3 regions of the Salinispirillum marinum genome follow, and region 1 is predicted to be linked to each of the others. Evidence: predicted binding sites of a transcription regulator. Region 1 holds the regulator's gene; each other region holds the start of a gene.
What was found. The regulator FNR, encoded in region 1, switches genes on or off when oxygen is low (the NO sensors DNR and NnrR bind a similar motif). The targets are predictions, from matches to a motif close to TTGATNTANATCAA.

Region 1 (7,420 bases):
GAAGCGGCCATTGAACTCTTTCCACGAGTGTATTGAGTGACCGATCAACGCGGCCAGTGCTATCACTGTCAGTTACCACTCGGGCAGCAACAGGTGCCTGGTGTTCTTCCCAACGGCGATGCCGTCGCTTTCTGCTGTACGGGATGTCAAGCGGCGGCGGAATCTATCTATGCCGCCGGGCTGGACGATTTTTACCAATGGCGCGCCAATCCGCGCCCGATCCGGACGTTAACCACACAAGAACGTCAGCAAATCGAGCAGTTGGACAATGCTCAGGTGCAAGCCCGATTTATTGTCGAGTCGGCAGACGAATGCAGCGCGACTTTGCAGGTTGAGGGCATCACCTGTGCCGCCTGCGTGTCGCTGATCGAACGCCATCTCCTGCAACAAGAGGGCGTCATATCCGCCCAAGTGAATCAAAGCACCCAGCGTCTGCGCCTGGCGTGGCGCGCCGGTGCATCCTTGTCTGCGCTGGCGCAACGCATGGCGGAATTGGGGTACCTGTTGAAACCCTATGTCGCTAGTCTGGCGCAACAAGAACAAGACAGGGAACAACGTCAGTTTATGTTGCGTCTGATCGCTGCGGGCGTCGGCTCCATGCAGGTCATGATGAACGCCATCGTGCTGTATACGGGCAACATTGACCCCACGACCGAGTTGATTGTGCGCTGGGCAAGTTTGATTTTAACGCTACCCGTGATCAGTTATGCGGCTTGGCCCTTTTATGTCCATGCGTGGAATGACGTGCGCCACGGCCGTTTAGGCATGGATGTGCCGGTGGCCATCGCCATCTTGCTGACCTTCGCCGCCAGTGTGATCGCTACACTGACCCATAGTGGTGAGGTGTATTTTGAATCCTTATGCATGTTCACCTTTTTCTTGTTGCTGGGCAGGTTTTTAGAGTTCCGGTCACGTCGTGCGCTGGCCGACAGCGGCAATGCACTGGATGATTTGATACCGGCTTTTGTGCACGTTGAGCAGGCTGACGGCAGCGTACAACCCACCGCCGTCAACGAACTAAAACCTGGTCAGCGCGTGCACTTGTTGCCCGGAGAATGCCTGCCGGTTGATGGACGCTTGTGCTCCCGGCAAGCCGAAGTGGATGAATCCAGTACCACGGGTGAGCACCGCCCGCGGGCTTTGATCAAGGGGGACAAGCTTCTGGCGGGCAGCATCAATCTGGGCCAGCCCATGGTGTTGGAGGTCACGCACCGGGTCGGTGACTCTGCCTTATCGACATTGCAACGACTACTGGCGCGTGCCCAAGCCGAAAAACCTCGACTGATCCAGATCACCGACCGATTGGCCCAGCAATTTGTGGCGTTAATTCTCTTGTTGGCCGCCGTCAGCTATACCGCCTGGTTGTTCATCGACGCCGACCGCGCGTTTTGGATTGCCATCAGTGTTTTGGTGGTTACCTGCCCCTGCGCACTGTCGTTGGCGGCCCCTACCGTCTTGACCGTGGCCAATGATCGGCTGCGCCGCGCGGGCTTTCTGATCACCCGTGGTCATGTCCTCACCACCTTGAGCCGGGTCGACCAAATATGGTTCGACAAGACCGGCACATTGACAGAAGGCAAATACAGTTTGGGCGAACAACAAGTCCACCCTGCGGCTCCGGCGCTTTCCACTGCATTGGCGGTCGCCGCAGCGTTAGAACGTCCCAGTGAACACCCCATCGCCTCGGCTTTTACCGACATTGCACCGGCCTGGTTCGACTGGCAAAACTGGGCTTGGTTACCCAATGAAGGTGTGACGGGTGAACGGTCCGGACACCATTACCAACTGAGCACCTACTTACCGGCCGACGACTCTCTGGCCAATGAACATGCGGCTGAACCTGCCATCCCGCAACAATGGATACGTTTGCACGTCGACCGAATACCCTGGTTGGATATGCAATTGGTTGACGCCGTACGAGCCGACGCGGCCGTCGCCCTGACCGAACTCGAACAACTGGGTGTCCGGCCGGGTGTTCTTTCTGGCGACCCGTCGCCGCATGTGGCATGGGTAGCCCGGCAGGTCGGTAGCGCCGTACCCGAGATGACGGTGCTGAACGGAGCGACAGCCGATACCAAGCTGGCCTTATTGCAGTCGATGCAAGCCGACAACCATGTCGTGGCCATGGTGGGCGATGGCCTGAATGATGCCGCAGCGCTGGGTGGGGCAGATGTGAGCGTCGCCATGGCGAACGGCACTGACTGGTCGAAACAACAGGCCGATGCATTGATATTGAACGGGCGACTGGAAACCCTTCCATTGGCCGTGCGGGTAGCACGGCGCGCCGCACAAATCACCCGACAAAATGTTCAATGGGCCACTGTGTATAATGTGGTCGCCATTCCTTTGGCCGGTATGGGTTGGGTAACCCCTTGGATGGCCGCCATAGGCATGTCGGCCAGCTCACTCATTGTGGTACTGAACGCCTTGCGGGTGCGGCGTATTGCTTAGGAAATTCCATGTCGATATTGCTCTTACTCATTCCCATTAGCCTGTTGTTGCTGACGGTCGCCATCAGCTTTTTGGTGTGGGGCATAAAATCAGGTCAATATGACGACTTGGACAGTCCAGCCCATCGCATACTATTTGATGAAGATGAGTCCTTGATCCCGCCCGACGCACGCACGCCCGAGCAACACAAAAAAGCGGCACAACACAAAGAAGCGGCACAACGAGAAAAAACGACAAAGCCGAATGCAGCGCTTCCGACGGAAGCACACACACGAACAGAATCTGATGAATGATAGTCTCACATTTCTGCTGCCTGCTTTATTGAGCGGCCTGTTGGGCAGTGGTCACTGCTTGGCGATGTGTGGCGGCATTGTGTCTGCCTTGGGGCTCAGTACCGCGCGGCGTCCTTTGGCCATCGGCTACCATGTCGGTCGCATCGGCACTTACATGGTCATCGGCGCTTTCGTGGGCGGCCTGACCAGCTTTTTACCCACTATGTTTTCTCCGGCCTTGCGAGTGTTCGCAGCGCTCTGGGTAATTGCACTCGGCCTGTACATCACCGGTTGGTGGCGCGTGCTGGTGCGCCTTGAAACCTTGGGTAAACAGGTGTGGCGCCACATTCAGCCGCATACCCGTAAAGTGCTACCCATCAACTCGTGGCCTCGCGCCATTGCCGCTGGCGCCCTGTGGGGTTGGTTGCCCTGCGGGCTGGTATACAGCGTCTTGGGCTTAGCGTCGTCGAGCCAATCCATCACCTTGGGCGCCGGTGTGATGCTGCTGTTCGGCGTGGGCACCTTGCCCAGCATGTTGGGCGCGATGATGTTTGCGCAAAGGTTGCAAAGGATTATGCAACATCCTGGGGGTAAAACATTGGCCGGACTGCTGCTGTTGGCGTTAGGACTCTGGATGCTGTGGCCCTTCATTGCGCCAATGCCGGGCCATCTGCATGCGTTCGACCCGCATGCGCTTATGGCTCTGTTATGGCACAATAGCGCATCTGTTTTAACGTAGAGCCATTTATGACGCATTGGATCTTTGGCTACGGGAGCCTGATGTGTGCCGATAGCCGGGCCCGTACCGGTGTCACGGGTGAAGCCTTTCCGGTTATTTTGCATGGGGTAGAGCGCGGCTGGAATGTCCCGATTGCGGGTGCGCAACTCAGTGTAGTCGGCATTCACCGCCAAGCGGACAAGAAAACAGGCGGTGTTTTGTTTCCGTTAAACGACAGTGAATTACGTCACTTTGATGCGCGTGAAGTGGAATACGAGCGTGTCCCTTTGGCCCGCGAACAACTGGAGCTGGTGCGCGGCCATCAATTGCCCGAAGGCGAATACTGGGTGTATATGCCGCAGCCTTCCGAGAGCCACCACCCGATTGCACAAAGTTATCTCGATGTTATTTTGCACGGCTGCCTGCAGGAAAGTATGGACTTTGCCCGTCACTTTCTACGCCACACCAGCGCGTGGAAAACGCGCCTCAACGACCGGGATGAACCACTGTACCCGCGGCCATTAAATCCCAAGCAACAGGTGGTCATTCCTTTAATTGAACATTTGCTCAACGAAGCGACCGAACACATCACACCTCCTCAATGAAGAGGCTTTACTCTCAATAAGGTTGGTGTTAAAACGCGCCTTTGAAAACTCTCTGCACTGTGATCGCCATGACCACCATCAGCTATACCGAAGACACTGTGACGCCAAGCACGGCGGCAGACAAAAAGCGTCGTACCGAATTCAACAAACTGCAAAAGCGTCTGCGCCGTGAGACAGGACGTGCGATTGCCGACTTTAATATGATTGAAGATGGCGACAAGATCATGGTGTGCCTGAGCGGTGGTAAAGACTCCTACACCATGCTGGAAATTTTGCGCAACTTGCAGAAAAGTGCGCCCATTCGGTTTGAACTGGTGGCGGTGAACCTGGACCAAAAGCAACCCGGCTTTCCGGAGCATATCCTGCCGGAGTATCTTGAACAGCAAGGTATTGCTTATCACATTCTCGAACGCGATACCTATAGCATCGTGCAAGAGGTCGTGCCGGAAGGAAAAACCACCTGTGGTATTTGCTCGCGGTTACGGCGCGGTACACTGTATGCGTTTGCCGACGAAATCGGCGCCACCAAAATTGCCTTGGGTCATCACCGAGACGACATTCTAGAGACCTTTTTTCTGAACCTGTTTTACGGTGGTAAGCTGAAAGCCATGCCACCGAAACTGCGCTCGGACAGCCAGCGGAACATCCTGATTCGTCCTCTTGCCTACTGCAAAGAAAAGGACATACAGGTGTTTTCCGACTACCTGAAATTCCCCATCATCCCCTGTAACCTCTGTGGCTCACAGGAGAATTTACAACGCCAGAACATCAAGCAGATGATTGTGGATTGGGACAAGCAGCACCCCGGCCGTTCGGACATCATGTTCGCCGCCCTGCAAAATGTCGCACCTTCCCAACTGGCGGACGGTAAGCTGTTTGACTTTTCCGGGTTGACCAGCAACAGTATACCCATGCAATCGGTCGGATTTTCTGAACACGATGGCCCGTTGGCACAAACGCGCGTGCGCAGTTTTGTGCCAACTGACGACACTCATGTCAGCGATGGCACGGACATCCTGGCCCAGTAGAGGCGTCCGTACTGAACAAAAAATGGAAGAACCGCTATGGCTTTACAATCGACGGCCTGCAAGACCTGCTCACTTAACCCGCTGTGCTTGCCGGTATCGCTATCCTTTGCCGACATTGAAAAACTGGACGAGATCATCAAGCGTGGCCGACCGATTCAAAAGGGTGAACACCTCTTTCATCAAGGTGATGCATTTACCTCCGTCTACGCTGTACGCACCGGCACCTTAAAGACCTATACCCTGACCAAAGACGGTGAAGAACAAATCACCGGCTTTCATTTGGCCAGTGAGATGATCGGTCTGTCCAGTTATGACGTTGCCACCTACCAAGCCTCGGCCAAGGCATTGGAAACCACCAACGTGTGTGAAATCCCCGTCGCCCTCTTGGATGAATTGAGCAACCAATTGCCTGACTTGCGGCGCCAAATCATGCGTATCATGGGGCGTGAAATCCGTGAAGATCAACAAATGATGATGCTGCTGTCGAAAAAGAGTGCTGAAGAACGTGTCGCCTCCTTTTTGCTCAGCTTGGCCCATCGTTTTAAACGACGGGGTTACTCCGAGCGCATGTTTCGTCTGACCATGTCACGCTCTGACATGGCCAATTTCCTGGGTTTAGCGGTTGAAACCGTGAGCCGGGTCTTTACCCGTTTTCAACATCAAGAACTGATCAGTTTTGGTGGGAACGCGAAAGAGATTCATGTGCTACAGCATGGTGAACTGTGCAACATCGCTTCACTCAGCGACGCGGAACGTCTCGAATTGGGGTTACTCGATCTCACGAACAGCTGACGCAGATCAACAATTCTCCTTTGTCCCTACGTACACTAGGGTTATCACGAAAAGGGGGGATGCGTTATGTACATTGATACCATTGTTGTCGCTGGGGTGGCTGCGGTCTTATTGACCATTGCGTTTGCCGGTGGGTTCTTCTGGTTTATTTACAAAGACGCGCACAAAGACGATAGAAAATAACGCACAGCGGCTGTTGTATGCACCTCTGCTGTCATTTTTAACCTACAGTGGGGGTTCGAATCCGGCATGACCGGGGAAATTATTTTCGTTCTAGCGTTACTGGCCATCACCATTGTTGTTTTCATTACTGACCTCGTCCGTATGGACTTGGTGGCGATCGGCGTCATGATTGTTCTGGCGTTGTCGGGCGTTATCACACCGGCGCAGGCGGTTGCCGGATTCGGCGAACCGGTTGTTGTGATGATCGCTGGCTTGTTTATCGTCGGCGAGGGCTTAGCCAGTACCGGCGTGGCAGCCAGCGTAGGGCGATGGATCCTACGTGTAGGTGGCCGCTCGGAAACCCAACTGCTGTTGGTCATTCTTCCTGTGGTGGCCATTCTTTCTGCTTTTATGAGCTCTACCGGTGCGGTGGCCCTGCTGATTCCCGTGGTGCTTAGTATGGCGCGCGCTTCCGGCTTTAATGCTTCTCGAATCCTCATGCCGCTGGCCTTTGCGGCTTTGATTGGCGGCATGCTGACGCTGATTGGCACCCCTCCCAACATCATTGTGACCGATGCCTTACACAGCGCAGGGTTGGATTCCTTTGGCTTCTTTGCCTTCACTCCCCTTGGGGTGGCCGTTCTGGTGGTGGGCAGTCTGTATTTGATCCTGGTTGCCCGCCACCTTCTGCCGAAAAAAGAAACCCACGATGTTCAAGCCGGATTCTCGCTGCACTCATTGTTTGAGCGCTATGCAGTGGAAGATCAATTATTTCGCTTACTGGTTCCCGACGACTCACCCTTGGTCGGTAAAACGGTGATTGAGGCCGGTCTGCGCAGCGAATACGAGACCACGGTGTTCGCCAGCCGCCATCGCGGTGGTTCTTTGTCGACGTTGGATGCCGTGTTGGCCAACACACGCGTACGCGGCGGCGATACCCTGTACGTTTACGGACGACGAGCTGATGTGGAAAGACTGGGCAGTGAGCAAAGTATCGCACTGTCCGCACTCAGCCATGAAGAACACCGCCGGGTACAAAAGTTTTTTGGTGCCATGGAGGTATTGGTTACGCCACAGTCACCGCTCGAAGGCCGCACACTCAAAGAGCTGCGTTTTCGTGAACGCTTTCAAGCCAGTGTGGTAGGGGTTCGACGGCAGAATGAAACCCTGCAAACCGCCTATCAAACCACACCGTTAGCGGTCGGTGATACGCTGTTGATCTCCGCCAGTTGGGACCGCTTGCGCAGTCTCGATGGCGGACACAGTTTCGTCGCGCTGACCCGTCCGCTGGAAATGCAAGAAGCGCCCTTGCATGCTGAGAAAGCACGCCATGCCACCATTATTATTCTTAGTATGATTCTGGTCATGACCACCGGGTGGTTGGACAATTTA
Region 2 (7,420 bases), on a different contig from region 1:
AGACCTCACCTGGGAAGTGTACCGCGACACCCTGATCGAACAGGCCGAGCAAGGCGTGGACTACTTCACCATTCACGCCGGTTTGCGTTTGCACCACATTCCGATGACGGCCAATCGAGTCACCGGCATTGTGAGCCGGGGCGGTTCGATCATGGCGAAATGGTGTTTGGCGCACCACACCGAAAGCTTCTTGTACACGCACTTTGAAGACATCTGCGCCATTATGAAGGCGTATGACGTGACCTTCTCGCTGGGCGATGGTCTGCGCCCTGGCAGCATTGCCGACGCCAACGATGAAGCCCAGTTTGCCGAGCTGGAAACGCTGGGCGAATTGACGAAAATTGCCTGGAAACACGACATTCAAACCATCATTGAAGGCCCCGGCCATGTGCCCATGCACTTGATCAAGGCCAACATGGACAAGCAGTTAACGAGCTGCGCCGAAGCGCCTTTCTACACCTTGGGGCCGTTGATCACCGACATTTCACCGGGTTATGACCACTTCTCGTCGGGCATCGGCGCGGCGATGATCGGCTGGTTTGGCTGCGCCATGCTGTGCTACGTCACGCCGAAAGAGCATCTGGGCTTGCCCAACAAAGACGATGTAAAACAAGGTTTGATCACCTACAAAATTGCCGCCCACGCAGCGGACTTGGCGAAAGGCCACCCCGGCGCACAGATCCGCGACAATGCCATGAGCAAGGCGCGTTTTGAGTTCCGCTGGGAAGACCAGTTTAATCTCGCCTTAGACCCAGACACCGCGCGCGCCTACCACGACGAAACGCTGCCAAAAGACGGCCACAAGGTGGCGCATTTTTGCTCCATGTGCGGGCCGAAATTCTGTTCGATGAAGATCAGTCAGGAAGTGCGCGACATTGCGAATGCCGCTAATGCCGCCAACCCTGACGCCGCGCAAGGCATGGCCGCGAAATCGGCCGAGTTCCGCGAAACCGGTTCGCAGCTCTATCATCCGGCCACGGAGGACTGAGCATGACGGACTCTCGTCCTATCATTTGGAGCATCGCCGGGTCTGATTCCGGCGGTGGCGCGGGGATTCAGGCCGACATCCTGACCATCAACGCTTTGGGCGGTCATGCTTGCACGCTCATCACCACGCTGACGGCGCAAAACAGCGTGGGCGTGGCATCGGTGCTGGCGGTCGATGCCCCCATGTTTCAAGCGCAAGCGGATGCTTTGGCGGCTGACCTTCCCCCGGCGGCAATCAAGATCGGCCTCATCGCCACGCCGTGGCAAATTCGCCTGCTGCATGAATGGTTGCCGCGCTGGAAAGCGCGCTGGCCTGAGGTGCCCGTGGTGCTAGACCCGGTATTGGTCGCCACCAGCGGCGACAAATTGAGCAGCACCAGTACCTTGCAGGATTTACAGAGTTTGTTGCCAGTGGTTGATGTGCTGACGCCGAATTTGCCAGAACTGGAAGCCCTGACCGCCCGCGTGGTGCGTTCACCGAAGGACGCGGAGCACGCGGCACGCAGCCTGCTGAAAACCGGCTGCCGGGCGGTGTTGGTGAAAGGCGGGCATGGCTATGCGGACGAACCCGAAGCCCAACATTCTGTAGACCTGCTGGTCAGCACGGACGCAATGTGGCGCTTTACGCAACCGCACGTTGCCACCAAGCACACGCACGGAACCGGTTGCACCTTGAGCAGCGCCATTACCACACATTTGGCGCGCGGGCTGTCGGTGCCGGATGCCTGCGCCCTCGCCAGTGCTTACGTACAACAGGGCTTGCTGCAAGCCTATTCTACGGGCGCCGGGGCAGGCACGCTGGAGCGCCGCCAACGCACGGCCGACTGGTTGCGGTTGGCGCGTTTGCCAAAGTGCGACCAAGCCTGTACCGACACCCCCGCCCATGAGGCCTTTTTGCCCTGCACCCGCAAGCAAGAGGGCATTTACCCCGTGGTGCCGGATACCCAATGGCTGCAACGCTTGTTAAAAGCCGGAGCACGAGTCATTCAGTTGCGCGTTAAACATAACAACGCCGGCCGTCTGATACCGGAAATTCGTACCGCTATTCAACTTGGTCAACAATACGGCGCACAGGTGTTCATTAACGACCATTGGCAACTGGCGTTGGAGTTGGGTGCTTATGGTGTGCATTTGGGGCAGGAAGATTTGGCCGATGCCGACCTGCCCGCCTTGCGTCAGGCCGGTATTCGTTTGGGCGTCTCGACCCATGGCTATGCCGAACTGTTGCGTGCTATTGCTTTGCGCCCCAGCTATGTCGCCTTGGGGCATATTTTCCCGACGCAAACCAAAAAGATGCCGAGCCAACCGCAAGGGCTGGCACGCTTGGCGCATTATCAGGCGTTGGCTGACGAAGCGGGTATTCCCACCGTCGCCATTGGTGGCATCAAACCGCATCATTTGTCCGACATACGCGCCTGCGGCGTGCGCTGTGTGGCGGTGGTCACGGCGCTGACCGAAGCAGCAAACCCGGAACAGGCCTTAGCCGAGATGAATCAGGCCTTGGAGGCTTTCAATGATTAGTATTCAGATCAACCAAACGCCGGTTGAGTTGGTGGCGGCCTGTTCTGTGGAAGAGGCTCTGCGCACCGTGATCGAAACACAAGACGGTATGGCGCTGGCGGTGAATGGCGTTGTGGTACCTAAATCCCAATGGCACCAAACGCTGGTAGCACAGGGCGATGAACTGCATTTATTTCGTGCTGTGGCAGGAGGTTAACCATGTTCACACTGGGCGATCGTACATTCACATCACGCTTATTAACCGGCACGGGCAAGTTTTCTGGCACCAAGCACATGCTGGCGGCGTTGCAGGCCAGCGAAAGCGAACTGGTCACCTTGGCGCTGAAACGCGTCAGCCTGAATGATCCGGCCGACGACCTGTTCAGCCCCTTAAAAGCCGCAGGTTTTCAATTGTTGCCCAACACGTCGGGCGCATGCACCGCGGAAGACGCCATTTTAGCGGCGCATTTGGCGCGTGAAGCCATGGGTACGCCGTGGCTCAAGTTAGAGATTCACCCCGACCCGCGCTATTTGATGCCCGACCCGATAGAAACTTTAAAGGCCGCCAAAGCCTTAGCGCGCGAGGGCTTCATTGTGCTGCCGTACATTCATGCCGACCCGGTGTTGTGCAAACGCTTGGAAGACGTGGGTTGCGCGGCGGTGATGCCGTTGGCTGCGCCCATTGGTTCCAATTTGGGGTTAGAAACCCGCGAGTTTCTGCGCATCATCATTGAACAGGCGCAGGTGCCAGTGATTGTCGATGCCGGTATCGGCGCGCCCAGCCACGCGGCGGCGGCTATGGAATTGGGGGCCGATGCCGTGCTGGTGAATACCGCCATTGCTACGGCGGCAGACCCGGTAGCGATGGCAACCGCCTTCAAGCTCGCCGTAATCGCTGGCCGCATGGCGTACGAAGCAGGCTTACCGGGCCAACACCAGCAGGCGCAGGCGTCGAGCCCGCTCACCGACTTTCTCTTATCCACCTAGGTAATACGCCATGTCCTTTATCGACACCCAAGACGCCTTGAGCTGGGACGCCGAGCACTTGTCGCTGATGAGTAAAACAGCGGCGGACGTAGAGCGCGCACTGAGCAAAACACAACGCTCGTTCGAGGATTTCAAAGCACTGATCAGCCCGGCAGCGCGCCCTTATATAGAAGCCATGGCGCAGCAAAGCCAAGCGTTAACGCGCCAGCGCTTCGGCCTGAACCAACAGTTATTCGCGCCACTCTACCTCAGTAATGCCTGCGCAAACGTATGCACCTATTGCGGTTTTTCGATGGACAATCATCTGCGGCGCAAAGTGCTGAACGCGCAAGAAATCGACCGCGAAGCCGATGCGCTGGCAGCCATGGGTTTTCAACATATTCTGCTGGTAACGGGCGAAGCGCCCAAGGTCGCGGGTGTGGACTATTTAGCGGCGGCGTTGCAGCAACTTCGGCCACGGTTTGCGCAGGTTAGCATGGAAGTGCAGCCGCTCGACCAGCCCGACTATGAACGTCTGCAAAAAGCCGGGCTGCATGGCGTGTTGGTGTATCAAGAAACCTACCATCGCCGGGTATATGCGGAACATCATCCCGTAGGGAAGAAAGCCGATTTTGACTATCGCTTGGCAACGCCGGAGCGTTTGGGCAATGCCGGAGTGCATAAAATCGGCTTAGGCGTGTTACTGGGCCTGACCGATTGGCGCACCGACTGCCTGATGATGGCGCACCATTTGCGCTATTTGGAGCAACGCTATTGGCGCAGTAAGTTCAGTGTGGCTTTTCCGCGTTTGCGACCCGCTGAGGGTGATTATCATGTTGCCCAGCCGATTGGCGACGCCGAACTGGTGCAATTGATTTGCGCGTGGCGGCTGTTCAGCCCCGATCTGGAATTGAGCCTGTCTACCCGCGAACGCGCGGAATTCCGTGACCGGCTGCTGCCACTGGGCATCACCACAATCAGCGCCGCGTCGAAAACCCAGCCGGGGGGTTATGCGGTGGACGCCGACGCCGCGCTGGAACAGTTTGCAATTGATGATGCGCGCTCGGTGGGTGATGTGGTTGCGGCGATTAAACACGCCGGTTACCAACCCGTATGGAAGGATTGGCAACCGGGTTGGTAGGAGGCCAGCCCTCTGGCCGAAAAATTCGCGCAGGGGGCTGCACTCCTACAACCAACCCCGTTCGCGCATGCCCGTATAGAAGGTGCCACGCGCCTACGACCCCGTCTGCGCCGGTTCTTCATCTTTCGGCTCTGGCGATTCATCTTTTTTCGGTGGGTGTTTTAACACCACGAGCGGCCGTACGATCAAAAAGTTATTGGGGTAGATGATGGTATTGCCGTCGATATCGCGCAGTTCAAAATGAAACAAGCCCATATCGATGATCTGGCCTTCCATCGCGTGAGGGCCGTCCACCACGCGGATGTAGGCTCCATGCATTAAACGACCCTGCGACAACAAAATAAAAAAGCTGGTGATGTTGCTGAGAATGGACCAACTGGCGAACAAGGCCACCCCAATAATGGCAAAAATGGAGGACCCAAGCAGCAACAGCGTGCGCCAGTCCAGATGCCACAACCACGCCAACAAGATCAGCACCACAAAGGCAAACAAGGTGGTCAGGAACAACTTAACTTTTTGCGCTACGGCGGTTGCCATGCGTTTGCGTTCAGGCAATAAACGCATGACAGCTTCGACCACCCAGTCACTCAACCAAGGCACCAACACCACCATAGCGATGGACGCCAGAATTCGTACAATCAAATCGGTCACTGTTTTACTCCTTCGGTAGCCGCCTCTTGCCACTGCACCGCACTCTGGTGCACCAACCACTGACCCAGACGCTGAATGCCGGGAAGCTCACCCCAATGCTCGGTATCGGTCTGCAACGCATCATGCAGGCCGCGCCAAAGGCCTGGGTGAATATCGCCACGTTCCATTAAACCGTGCAAGGTATGGGTGAGATCACCCCGACTGGCGGGTAGCGCTTCGCATTGTCGGCACAACGCGGCCGTCCACGCCGATAAAGGTGCTTCTTTGTTTGGGGTTACCGGCCAGTCCGTTGCACCATTCACCAAGCGGTAACCGCGTTCGGCTTTGTTGATGTCGGACGGCAACACGGGCAAATGCGCCGCCAATTGCTCAGCGACACGAAACAACGCCTTGGGCGATCCGGATTTCAGTTCCAATTCGATTTCACTCAATGGCAATTCCGCCGCGCCGGTGCTGACCGAGCCCGTGTCCAACACCAGTTCAATCACGCTGTCGTCAACGGTCAGTACCCACAAACTCCGCGCAAAACGGGTTTCAAAAATAGGGCTAACCGACGCCCGGTTGAGGTCGCTCGGCAACACATCCGCCGGTAGCTCGGACCACTCCAATGCGGGCCCCGCCACCGGCATTTCCCATTCCATACGCCGATGCAGTCCGCCCTCTACCTGCCCTTGGGTCTTTAAGGTTTGCAACCATTGCGTGCCCTTGTTACGCAAGCGCAGGGCCATGCCCGATTGCGTCAGCGTTTGCTCTGGCGTGTCACAATAGATATTGATTAACTCAAATCGCTCAGCGGCCAGCCCTTGCAGCAGCGACTGTTCCCGCAAGCGTTCCTGCGCGCTTGGCGGGAGTAACAACTTCAACTCAACTTCCAAACTCATAGCGCACCTCAATGCATTAACGTTGTATGCCATAAGGCTACCGAGAGCCGCCCAGCTTTACCAGACATTGATAGGGATCAATATTCATACCAGCAAACTCAGGTAGTCTCCTCACATTCATTCTCGACTGTGCAGGAATTTGTTTCATGGCGCTCGCTGACATTCTCTGGAAGCCCGACACCATTGCGCGCTACAACATCAGTGGCCCGCGCTACACCTCCTACCCTACGGCACTGAGCTTTACCGACGTACCGCACGAGCAACGGGAAAACGTGCTGCAAGCCACGCCGAAAGACGCGCCCTTGTCGCTGTATGTGCATATCCCGTTTTGCCATCATCTCTGCTACTACTGCGCCTGCACCAAGGTGGTAACGCGTGATCAATCCAAGGCTGATGCCTATTTAGACGCGCTGGCGTTAGAAATGGCGCAACTGGCGCCCTTGGTGCGGCACCGGAAAATACGGCAACTGCATTGGGGTGGTGGTACGCCGACCTTCTTAAACGCAGCCCAGACCGAGCGTTTGATGCACTTGTTGCAACAGCACTTTCAGTTGGAAACCAACGACCGCAAGCGCGAATATTCCATCGAAATCGACCCGCGTGTTACCACCGTAGCGCATCTGGAACAATTGCGCGCGTGGGGCTTTAACCGGGTTTCGCTGGGCATTCAGGATTTCCATCGCCCCACTCAGGAAGCCGTGCACCGCATTCAAGGACCAGAGCTGGTAGGCCATTTGGTGAAAGCGGCACGAGACATGGGGTTTCATGGTATCAGCTTTGATTTGATTTATGGCTTGCCCTTTCAATCACTGAGCAGCATGAAACGTACCTTGAACCAGGTGATTGAACTCGCGCCTGACCGCATTGCCTGTTACAGCTACGCGCATTTGCCCGAGCGTTTTGCACCGCAAAACCGCATTCTGTCGTCCGATCTGCCCAGCCCAGACACGAAACTAGAGCTTCTACACACCTTGATTGAAGGGCTGCAAGCGGCAGACTACCGTTACATTGGCATGGATCATTTCGCCCGTCCGGACGATGGTTTGGTGAAGGCCTATGAAAACGGCACCTTGCAACGGAACTTTCAGGGCTATTCCACCCACGGCAATACGGATTTGCTGGGCATTGGCATGTCGGCTATCAGTGCCCTACAAGATCAATTTCTGCAAAATCATGCGAACCTGGAAGACTACCAAAAGGCTTGCACCACCGGCCAAACGACCTATCGCGGTTATGTGTTAAACGAAGACGACCGCATTCGGCGACGCATCATTATGGACCTGGCCTGCCAGGG
Region 3 (7,420 bases), on a different contig from region 1:
CAAAATCAACCAAAGCAGTCTTTACAAACGGCAGGTAAGACAGGGTGATTTCACTAGGAAGAACCGGTTTGAACATGAAACGCCTCATAACAGCAGCAAACAGCGCACGCCAGGGCGTATTCTGCCTTTAATATTAGAAAATTGCGAACGATCAAATTTTTCGTGCTGCGCATTTCCGATAAAACACGATTACACCTCGCAACCGACTGATTTTCCGCTTTATTCACCCCATGAATGGCGAAAATCCAACGTATAAATTTCTTGAATGGACGATCAACCTCTAGATTATGTTCCATCGACGGAACGCAATGACCATAGCAAAACCGACGAATACCGAACTGATCAATCACCGACGCCAACAAGCGCGGCTTATAAAAAAGGTACTCGACCATGACATACCGTAACGAAATAGATGCTGTTGCCAGCGTATTGAGCAAGAACCCAACGTGGAACGCCATTAACCCAGCGCATGCCGCGCGTATGCGTGTTCAAAATCGGTTCAACAACGGTTTGGACATTGCCAAGTACACCGCCAAAATCATGCGTGAAGACATGGCGGCTTATGACAAAGACACCTCAAAGTACACCCAGTCTTTAGGTTGCTGGCACGGTTTCATCGGCCAACAGAAAATGATTTCCATCAAAAAGCACTTCAAAACCACCAAGCGCAGTTACCTGTACCTGTCTGGCTGGATGGTTGCGGCTTTACGTTCCGAGTTTGGCCCACTGCCAGACCAGTCCATGCATGAAAAAACGTCGGTGCCAGCCTTGATTGAAGAACTCTACACCTTCTTGCGTCAAGCCGATGCATGGGAGCTGAATCACCTGTTCCGTCAGTTGGAAGAAGCCCACGCCGCTGGTGATCAAGTGAAAGCACGCAGTATTGAGCAACAAATCGACAACCATGAAACGCATGTTGTGCCGATCATCGCGGACATCGACGCCGGATTCGGTAACGCGGAAGCGACCTATCTGCTGTCGAAGAAAATGATCGAAGCCGGTGCGTGCTGTATTCAGATCGAGAACCAGGTATCGGACGAGAAACAGTGTGGCCACCAAGACGGCAAAGTGACTGTGCCACACGCTGACTTTTTGGCGAAGATCAACGCAGTACGTTTGGCTTTCTTGGAACTGGGTGTGGACGACGGCGTGATCGTAGCCCGTACCGACTCTTTAGGTGCTGGCCTGACCAAGCAAATCGCGGTAACCAACGAGCCAGGCGACTTGGGCGACCAATACAACAGCTTCATCGATGGCGAAGAAATCTCTAGCGCTGCCGACATCAACAACGGCGACGTGGTGATCAAGCAAAACGGCAAGCTGATCAAGCCTAAGCGTTTGGCCTCTGGCCTGTTCCAGTTCAAAGCCGGTTCAGGTGAAGACCGCGTAGTGATGGACTGCATCGCCAGCCTGCAAAACGGTGCCGACCTGCTGTGGATCGAAACAGAAAAACCGCACGTTGGCCAGATCGCTGGCATGGTGAACCGCATTAAAGAAGTCGTTCCGGATGCCAAGCTGGTTTACAACAACAGCCCATCGTTCAACTGGACACTGAACTTCCGCCAGCAGGTGTTTGATGCCATGCAAGCCGAAGGTAAGGACGTGTCTACCTACGAACGTGCCGACCTGATGAACGTGAAATACGACGACACCGAGTTGGGTAAGACCGCCGACGAGTGGACCGCCAACTTCCAGCGTGATGCCGCGCGTGAAGCGGGTATCTTCCACCACCTGATCACCTTGCCAACGTACCACACAGCGGCCTTGTCTACCGACAACTTGGCTAAAGGCTACTTCGGCGACGAAGGTATGCTGGCCTATGTGAAGGGTGTACAACGTGAAGAACTACGCCAAGGCATCGCTACCGTGAAACACCAAGACATGGCGGGCTCGAACATCGGGGACGACCACAAAGAGTTCTTCGCCGGTGAAGCCGCGCTGAAGGCCGGTGGTAAGGACAACACGATGAACCAGTTCGGTTGATTGACAGAACCGTACAGATTTAGATTTCGCTCCACTCCTTGATGCAAGTGCATCCCCTTACGGCGCCCAAGTATTTGGGCGCCGTTTTTTTGCGCATTAGTCTGCGTTATACTGCGGCACAACTTCTGCGCTGTTGAAGACGATGACGGACATCCAAATATGCCCCTGCGGTAGCACCCATACCTATCGACGCTGTTGCCGCCCGTTCCACAAGGGCACCGCCGCACCCACCCCCGAGGCACTTATGCGCTCACGTTACAGTGCCAATGCGCTGGGTCTGACAAAGTATTTACAAGCCACCTGGCACACCAGCACACGACCAGCAGACCTAACGCTGACGGACAATCCCCAATGGCTGAAGTTGGATGTACTTACCGCCACCATGGAAGGCAACGATGGGACAGTGCATTTCAAAGCGCACTTTCAAGAAGGGAACACAACCCACTGCTTAGAAGAACATTCGCGCTTTGTACGCGAACACGGTCGCTGGTACTATGTTGATGGCAAGACGTCGACCTATTCAAAGCCTCAATAGCCCATGTTTTCCTACGATTCTTACGCTACTGCCATCTAAACACGTCCATGCTGATGTATGCTTGCTTCTATAATGCCGTTTTGGATCAACAGAGAGACCGCCATGAACAACAATAAACAGGCGCACTACAATCACCCGTCAACCTCGTTAACACAGTCTACTTGTCGCCTACTTCTTCGGTGGCTTGGTTGGAACATTGCGCCTTTTCCTGATGTGAAAAAAGCGGTCGCCATCGGTGGCCCGCACACATCGAATTGGGATGGCATCATCGGTTTGATGGGCGCTTCCGCCATCGGCATACCGGCCACCATCATGATCAAAGACTCGTTGTTTTTCTGGCCGATGGGTGCATTATTGCGTCGATTTGGCGCCATCCCCATCAACCGGGGTCAAGCCGGCAGCGTGGTCGAACAGGCGGTTGAACAGTTTCGTCAGCGCGACAAACTGGTCTTGGTAGTAACCCCGGAAGGCACGCGCAGTAATGCCGCCGCTTGGAAAACCGGCTTTTATCGCATCGCCAAAGAGGCCAAGGTACCCGTTGTGGTGGCCACCGCCGATTACGTGAAAAAAGAAGTGACCTATCCTGCGGTGTTTATGCCAACCGACAATCAAGAAGCAGACTTTGCGCAGTTTCACACCTGGTTTGCCAGCGTAACGCCGCGACATCCCGAGCGACTGTCTGCTCCGGTTAAAGAGCGCTACCTAGCCCGAATCAACCAAAAAACACCTGATTGAAATACAACACCACGGGCAGAACCACCATCGCCAACAAGGTTTGCGCGGTGATAATTGCAGCCATCAGCGGCGCGTCGCCTCCCAGTTGGCGCGCCAAAATATAAGCCGATGTTGCCGTAGGCATGGCCGCAAACAGCAACAAGACACTTTGTTCCTGAAAACTCAAACCCAACAATAAACTGAACCCAATGGCCACCGCAGGCATGGCTAAAAACTTCAACAGACTGGCGTAAACCAACGGCATTTTACCCGCCCGCAAGGCGTCCAAATTCAACGCTACCCCGACTGCCAACAGGCCTAACGGTAACGCCGAGCGAGCCAAAATTTCAGCGGTGAGGCGACTCCAGCCTGGCAGGCCAATACCTGTCACATTCAACGTAATACCGATCACACACCCAAGAATCAGCGGATTCTTTCCAATCGCCTTGATGGTAGAGCCAATGCTCGCACGCTCATCACCGGCAAAAAACGCAAACACTGCAACACACAACACATTCAACAGCGGAATCATCAACGCCATGATCACCGCCGCCAACGCCAAACCCGAGCTACCAAACAGTTCGGACGCCACCGCCAATACAATGAACGAGTTAAAACGCATGCCGCCTTGGAAGACCGACGTAAACTGGGCACCGTTCTTACTGACCACCGGCTTTAATGCCAAGGTAACCAGGGTCATTACCGCCAGCATACCCACCACCGCCAACAGCACGCGCGTAACCGACAAGCCAGAAAAATCTGCGGTAGCCAACTCGCTCACCAACATCGCCGGGAACAACACGAAGTAGACCAAACGCTCCAACTGCGGCCAGAAGTCAAAGGTGGGAAACGCCAAACGACGCAGCGCAACGCCAAGCAGAATAACCAAAAACACCGGACCTAACGCATTAATCAGCGGCCACATAAGGACAGCCCTTACCATCATAAGAGGCTAATGATAGTAACTCACAGCCCATAGCCTCGGAAGAACATCCTTCATGTAAATTGCTACATCCTCCGCACCTTGATACCATAAACACATAACGTTGGCGTATCGCTGGAGTATTTTGATGATCATCTTTCATTGGCTCGGCAGACACGCTACTTGGGTTATGCCTATGGGCTTGGTCATCGGGATTTTGTTTCCTGCACTTGCTGCTGTTGCCCAAAGCTTGCTTTTACCCGCCGTTGTCTTTCCTCTTATGCTGTCTATTGCTCGGGTAGCATGGCAAGGTCAATTGGCTGCACTGAAACGTTGGCAACTCTTGTTTTGGGTCAGTGTTTGGATGTTGATTACCGCTCCGATACTGGTTTGGCTAGTGGGACGCGCAGCCAACTTACCAGAGCACTTATTGCATGGCGCTGTCTTAGCCGCCGCCGCGCCCCCTGTCACTGCCTGTGGCGCATTGGCGTTGCTTATGAAATTGGATGCTCGGATCACCTTAATCACCACTCTCGTCACACTGCTTCTGTGCCCCTTAACCATCCCTCCTATTGCCTTATATTTATTGAACATCAATATCGACCTATCCTTCATTGACTTAATGCAGCGCCTTGGCATCGTCGTCGCGATAGCTCTTGCAGGCGCGACCGTGCTAAAGAAAGCATTAGGGCAAGCTCGCATTGATCGCAATGCCAGCATAATTGATGGGCTTTCGGTGATTTTTATCTCGATATTCATCATTGGCATGATGGACGGCATTCTTGCTTGGTCTATGCAACAACCGTTGATTGCGCTCAGTGTGCTGTTGGTAAGTACTCTCACCATTTTTGGTTTGAACGCACTTAGCAGTTTGTTGTTTTTTCGAGAAGAGCCCGCCACTGCCCTAGCGATTGGTTTGGTATCCGGCCAAGCCAATTTAGGCTTACTCTATCTCACCCTGGCTGATCAGGTATCCATTAACGTACTGGCATTTTTTGCCTTAGGCCAAATTCCACTCTATGTGTTGCCCATGATAGAACGGCCTATAGCTCGATACTGGTTGGAAAGAACCGTCCAGCCCATCAGTAAGTTGCCCTAATTCGTTGATTTTTAATAAAAAGGTGTTGCATTCAAAAAAAGGATTGGTAATATACGCGCCACTCCAAACGGAGTTACACACGAAGGTTTGCGTCCCCTTCGTCTAGTGGCCTAGGACACCGCCCTTTCACGGCGGTAACAGGGGTTCGAGTCCCCTAGGGGACGCCATTGCGGGAATAGCTCAGTTGGTAGAGCACGACCTTGCCAAGGTCGGGGTCGCGAGTTCGAGTCTCGTTTCCCGCTCCAAATTATGAAAAGCAGCCTCAGGGCTGCTTTTTTTATGTCCATGGATGGACGGTATGCTGGCAACGCAGGAGCAGTTGCCAGTAGTTTGCGGTCAACGAGCCTACGTCTCGATGTATGGGTTCCATCCATGGAACCCACCCTACGGGGGCCTAGTGGCCATGTTAATTCGCTCCCGGCGAATTGATCCCGCTCCAAATTTAAAGAAGCAGCCTCAGGGCTGCTTCTTTTTGTTTGCGATCAACAAGATTCAACCCAGCATGTATAACGGCCCTCGCACATCAAACCCTGATCTATGTCATATCCGCCTGTCTAGGATGGGTCTACCATGAGCGCATTAGCTTTAATTTAATTGCTAACTTAATCCTGTAGAAAAAAGGAAGACACCATGGCTGTTGAACACCACACCCTCGGAAATGACCTGCCCGAATTCAAAGATGAAATACACGCTTTAAAACTGAACAATGCCCACTTCCGAAAGCTTTTTGATGAATACCATGAACTGACGCGGCAGATTGAAAACATGGAAAACGAAGTCACCCCGGTAAAAACGGTAGAGGAAGAAGACGCCAAACAGCGCCGCGTTCACCTAAAAGACGAGCTGTACCACATGCTGCAAAAAGCGGCCGCTGAAGCTCTTTAGATGCTCCTCCAGCCGCATTTGAAACAAAAAGCAGCCTGAGACATGCCTTCAATCTTTCTGAGTCCGAGATACTGGCCGTCTTGCGCCCGGATGCTCTAGGCCCCGCCACCCAAGGCGGCCATTACACCCTGATTTGGGATGGCGAACGTATTGCACACCGCTACGAATACCGCGAGGTGTGACCTAAGAATGCGCTGAATTATTAGTCAATAAAATGAATTTGTGCAGCGAATAAAATACATTATGATTTTTAGCTTAATGACCCCAATTCAAGGAAACCCGCAACATGCCACTTCGAGCAATACTCTTTGACCACGATGGAACATTGGTCAATTCCGAACCAATTCATTTTGATTTGTGGGTGACAGTATTATCACGGTATGGAATCTCACTTACTGAGCAGCAATATAAAGAGCACTATGCAGGCGTGCCAACTAATGCTAACGCGATTGATGTTGTACGTCGGTTTCAGATCGATGTTACGCCCGAAGCAATCGCTGAAGAAAAGAATGCAGCTACTAGAGAGTTTTTGCGTGGAAATTCCTTTCCACTGATGAATGGCGCACTTGATGCCATCATGGATTTTCGCGAACGCGGACTAACACTCGGCATCGTTACTGGCGCAGGCTTCGAAGGGGTTGATGCAACTCTCAGGGCGAATGATCTCGGTAGCGTCTTTTCTGCTGTTGTTTCAGGAGATGATGTTAGTTTGAGTAAGCCCGCTCCTGACTGTTACCTCCTCGCCATGAAAAAGCTTGGTGTGCAAGCATCAGAATGTGTAGCTATTGAAGACACGCAACATGGCTTAAAAGCGGCACATGCTGCTGGCATCCGTTGTTTGGCAGTACCAACCCCAATGTCAATGCATCACGACTTCGGAGATGCCCTAGCTGTACTTGATGGCATGCCGAATGTTATTGAATATGTTAGACATTCACTGCTGAGATAGTGTTTTGATCCGCAAATTATCCCATAACACCTGCGGAACCCGGCCGCCGTAATGTTTGTTCTTGTGATACCCCACCTCAATACTTAGAATGCGCTTGCCGGATTTTCCGGCAACGTTCTCAGGGCGGGGTGCAATTCCCCACCGGTGGTAGCTGCTTATGCAGAAGCCCACGAGCGCCCAAGCCCTGGCTTGGGGTCAGCAGATCTGGTCGAATTCCAGAGCCGACGGTAATAGTCCGGATGAAAGAGACCGTGCATCAATAACCTTTCACCCCAGGTGAAGGGTTTTTTGTGCATTCGCTCTGATTCAGTCACTTCTTCAAAGAGAAAACTA

Region 2: a site for FNR is predicted at 6,194-6,207, ahead of hemN (oxygen-independent coproporphyrinogen III oxidase). Genes of this name have one in related genera too.
Region 3: a site for FNR is predicted at 5,784-5,797, ahead of ACFOSD_RS12265 (YdcH family protein). Genes of this name have one in related genera too.

The regions. Positions count from the first base shown of each region.
Region 1 is NZ_JBHSAL010000001.1:123,965-131,384, forward strand. It holds gene ACFOSD_RS00640 (FixH family protein) at 1-36, shown strand, start outside; gene ACFOSD_RS00645 (heavy metal translocating P-type ATPase) at 37-2,451, shown strand; gene ccoS (cbb3-type cytochrome oxidase assembly protein CcoS) at 2,460-2,744, shown strand; gene ACFOSD_RS00655 (sulfite exporter TauE/SafE family protein) at 2,737-3,462, shown strand; gene ACFOSD_RS00660 (gamma-glutamylcyclotransferase family protein) at 3,471-4,046, shown strand; gene ttcA (tRNA 2-thiocytidine(32) synthetase TtcA) at 4,115-5,074, shown strand; gene fnr (fumarate/nitrate reduction transcriptional regulator Fnr) at 5,111-5,866, shown strand; gene ccoM (cytochrome c oxidase subunit CcoM) at 5,933-6,049, shown strand; gene ACFOSD_RS00680 (SLC13 family permease) at 6,116-7,420, shown strand, end outside.
Region 2 is NZ_JBHSAL010000005.1:233,095-240,514, forward strand. It holds gene thiC (phosphomethylpyrimidine synthase ThiC) at 1-988, shown strand, start outside; gene thiE (thiamine phosphate synthase) at 991-2,508, shown strand; gene thiS (sulfur carrier protein ThiS) at 2,501-2,704, shown strand; gene ACFOSD_RS14580 (thiazole synthase) at 2,707-3,474, shown strand; gene thiH (2-iminoacetate synthase ThiH) at 3,485-4,594, shown strand; gene ACFOSD_RS14590 (mechanosensitive ion channel domain-containing protein) at 4,688-5,245, opposite strand; gene ACFOSD_RS14595 (CYTH domain-containing protein) at 5,242-6,126, opposite strand; gene hemN (oxygen-independent coproporphyrinogen III oxidase) at 6,273-7,420, shown strand, end outside.
Region 3 is NZ_JBHSAL010000002.1:1,100,989-1,108,408, forward strand. It holds gene ACFOSD_RS12225 (bifunctional diguanylate cyclase/phosphodiesterase) at 1-76, opposite strand, end outside; gene ACFOSD_RS12230 (isocitrate lyase) at 391-1,983, shown strand; gene ACFOSD_RS12235 (YchJ family protein) at 2,126-2,518, shown strand; gene ACFOSD_RS12240 (1-acyl-sn-glycerol-3-phosphate acyltransferase) at 2,621-3,253, shown strand; gene ACFOSD_RS12245 (AEC family transporter) at 3,231-4,157, opposite strand; gene ACFOSD_RS12250 (hypothetical protein) at 4,303-5,253, shown strand; tRNA gene ACFOSD_RS12255 (tRNA-Glu) at 5,345-5,420, shown strand; tRNA gene ACFOSD_RS12260 (tRNA-Gly) at 5,423-5,498, shown strand; gene ACFOSD_RS12265 (YdcH family protein) at 5,884-6,138, shown strand; gene ACFOSD_RS12270 (HAD family hydrolase) at 6,425-7,087, shown strand; FMN riboswitch at 7,198-7,342, shown strand; gene ACFOSD_RS12275 (6,7-dimethyl-8-ribityllumazine synthase) at 7,420-7,420, shown strand, end outside.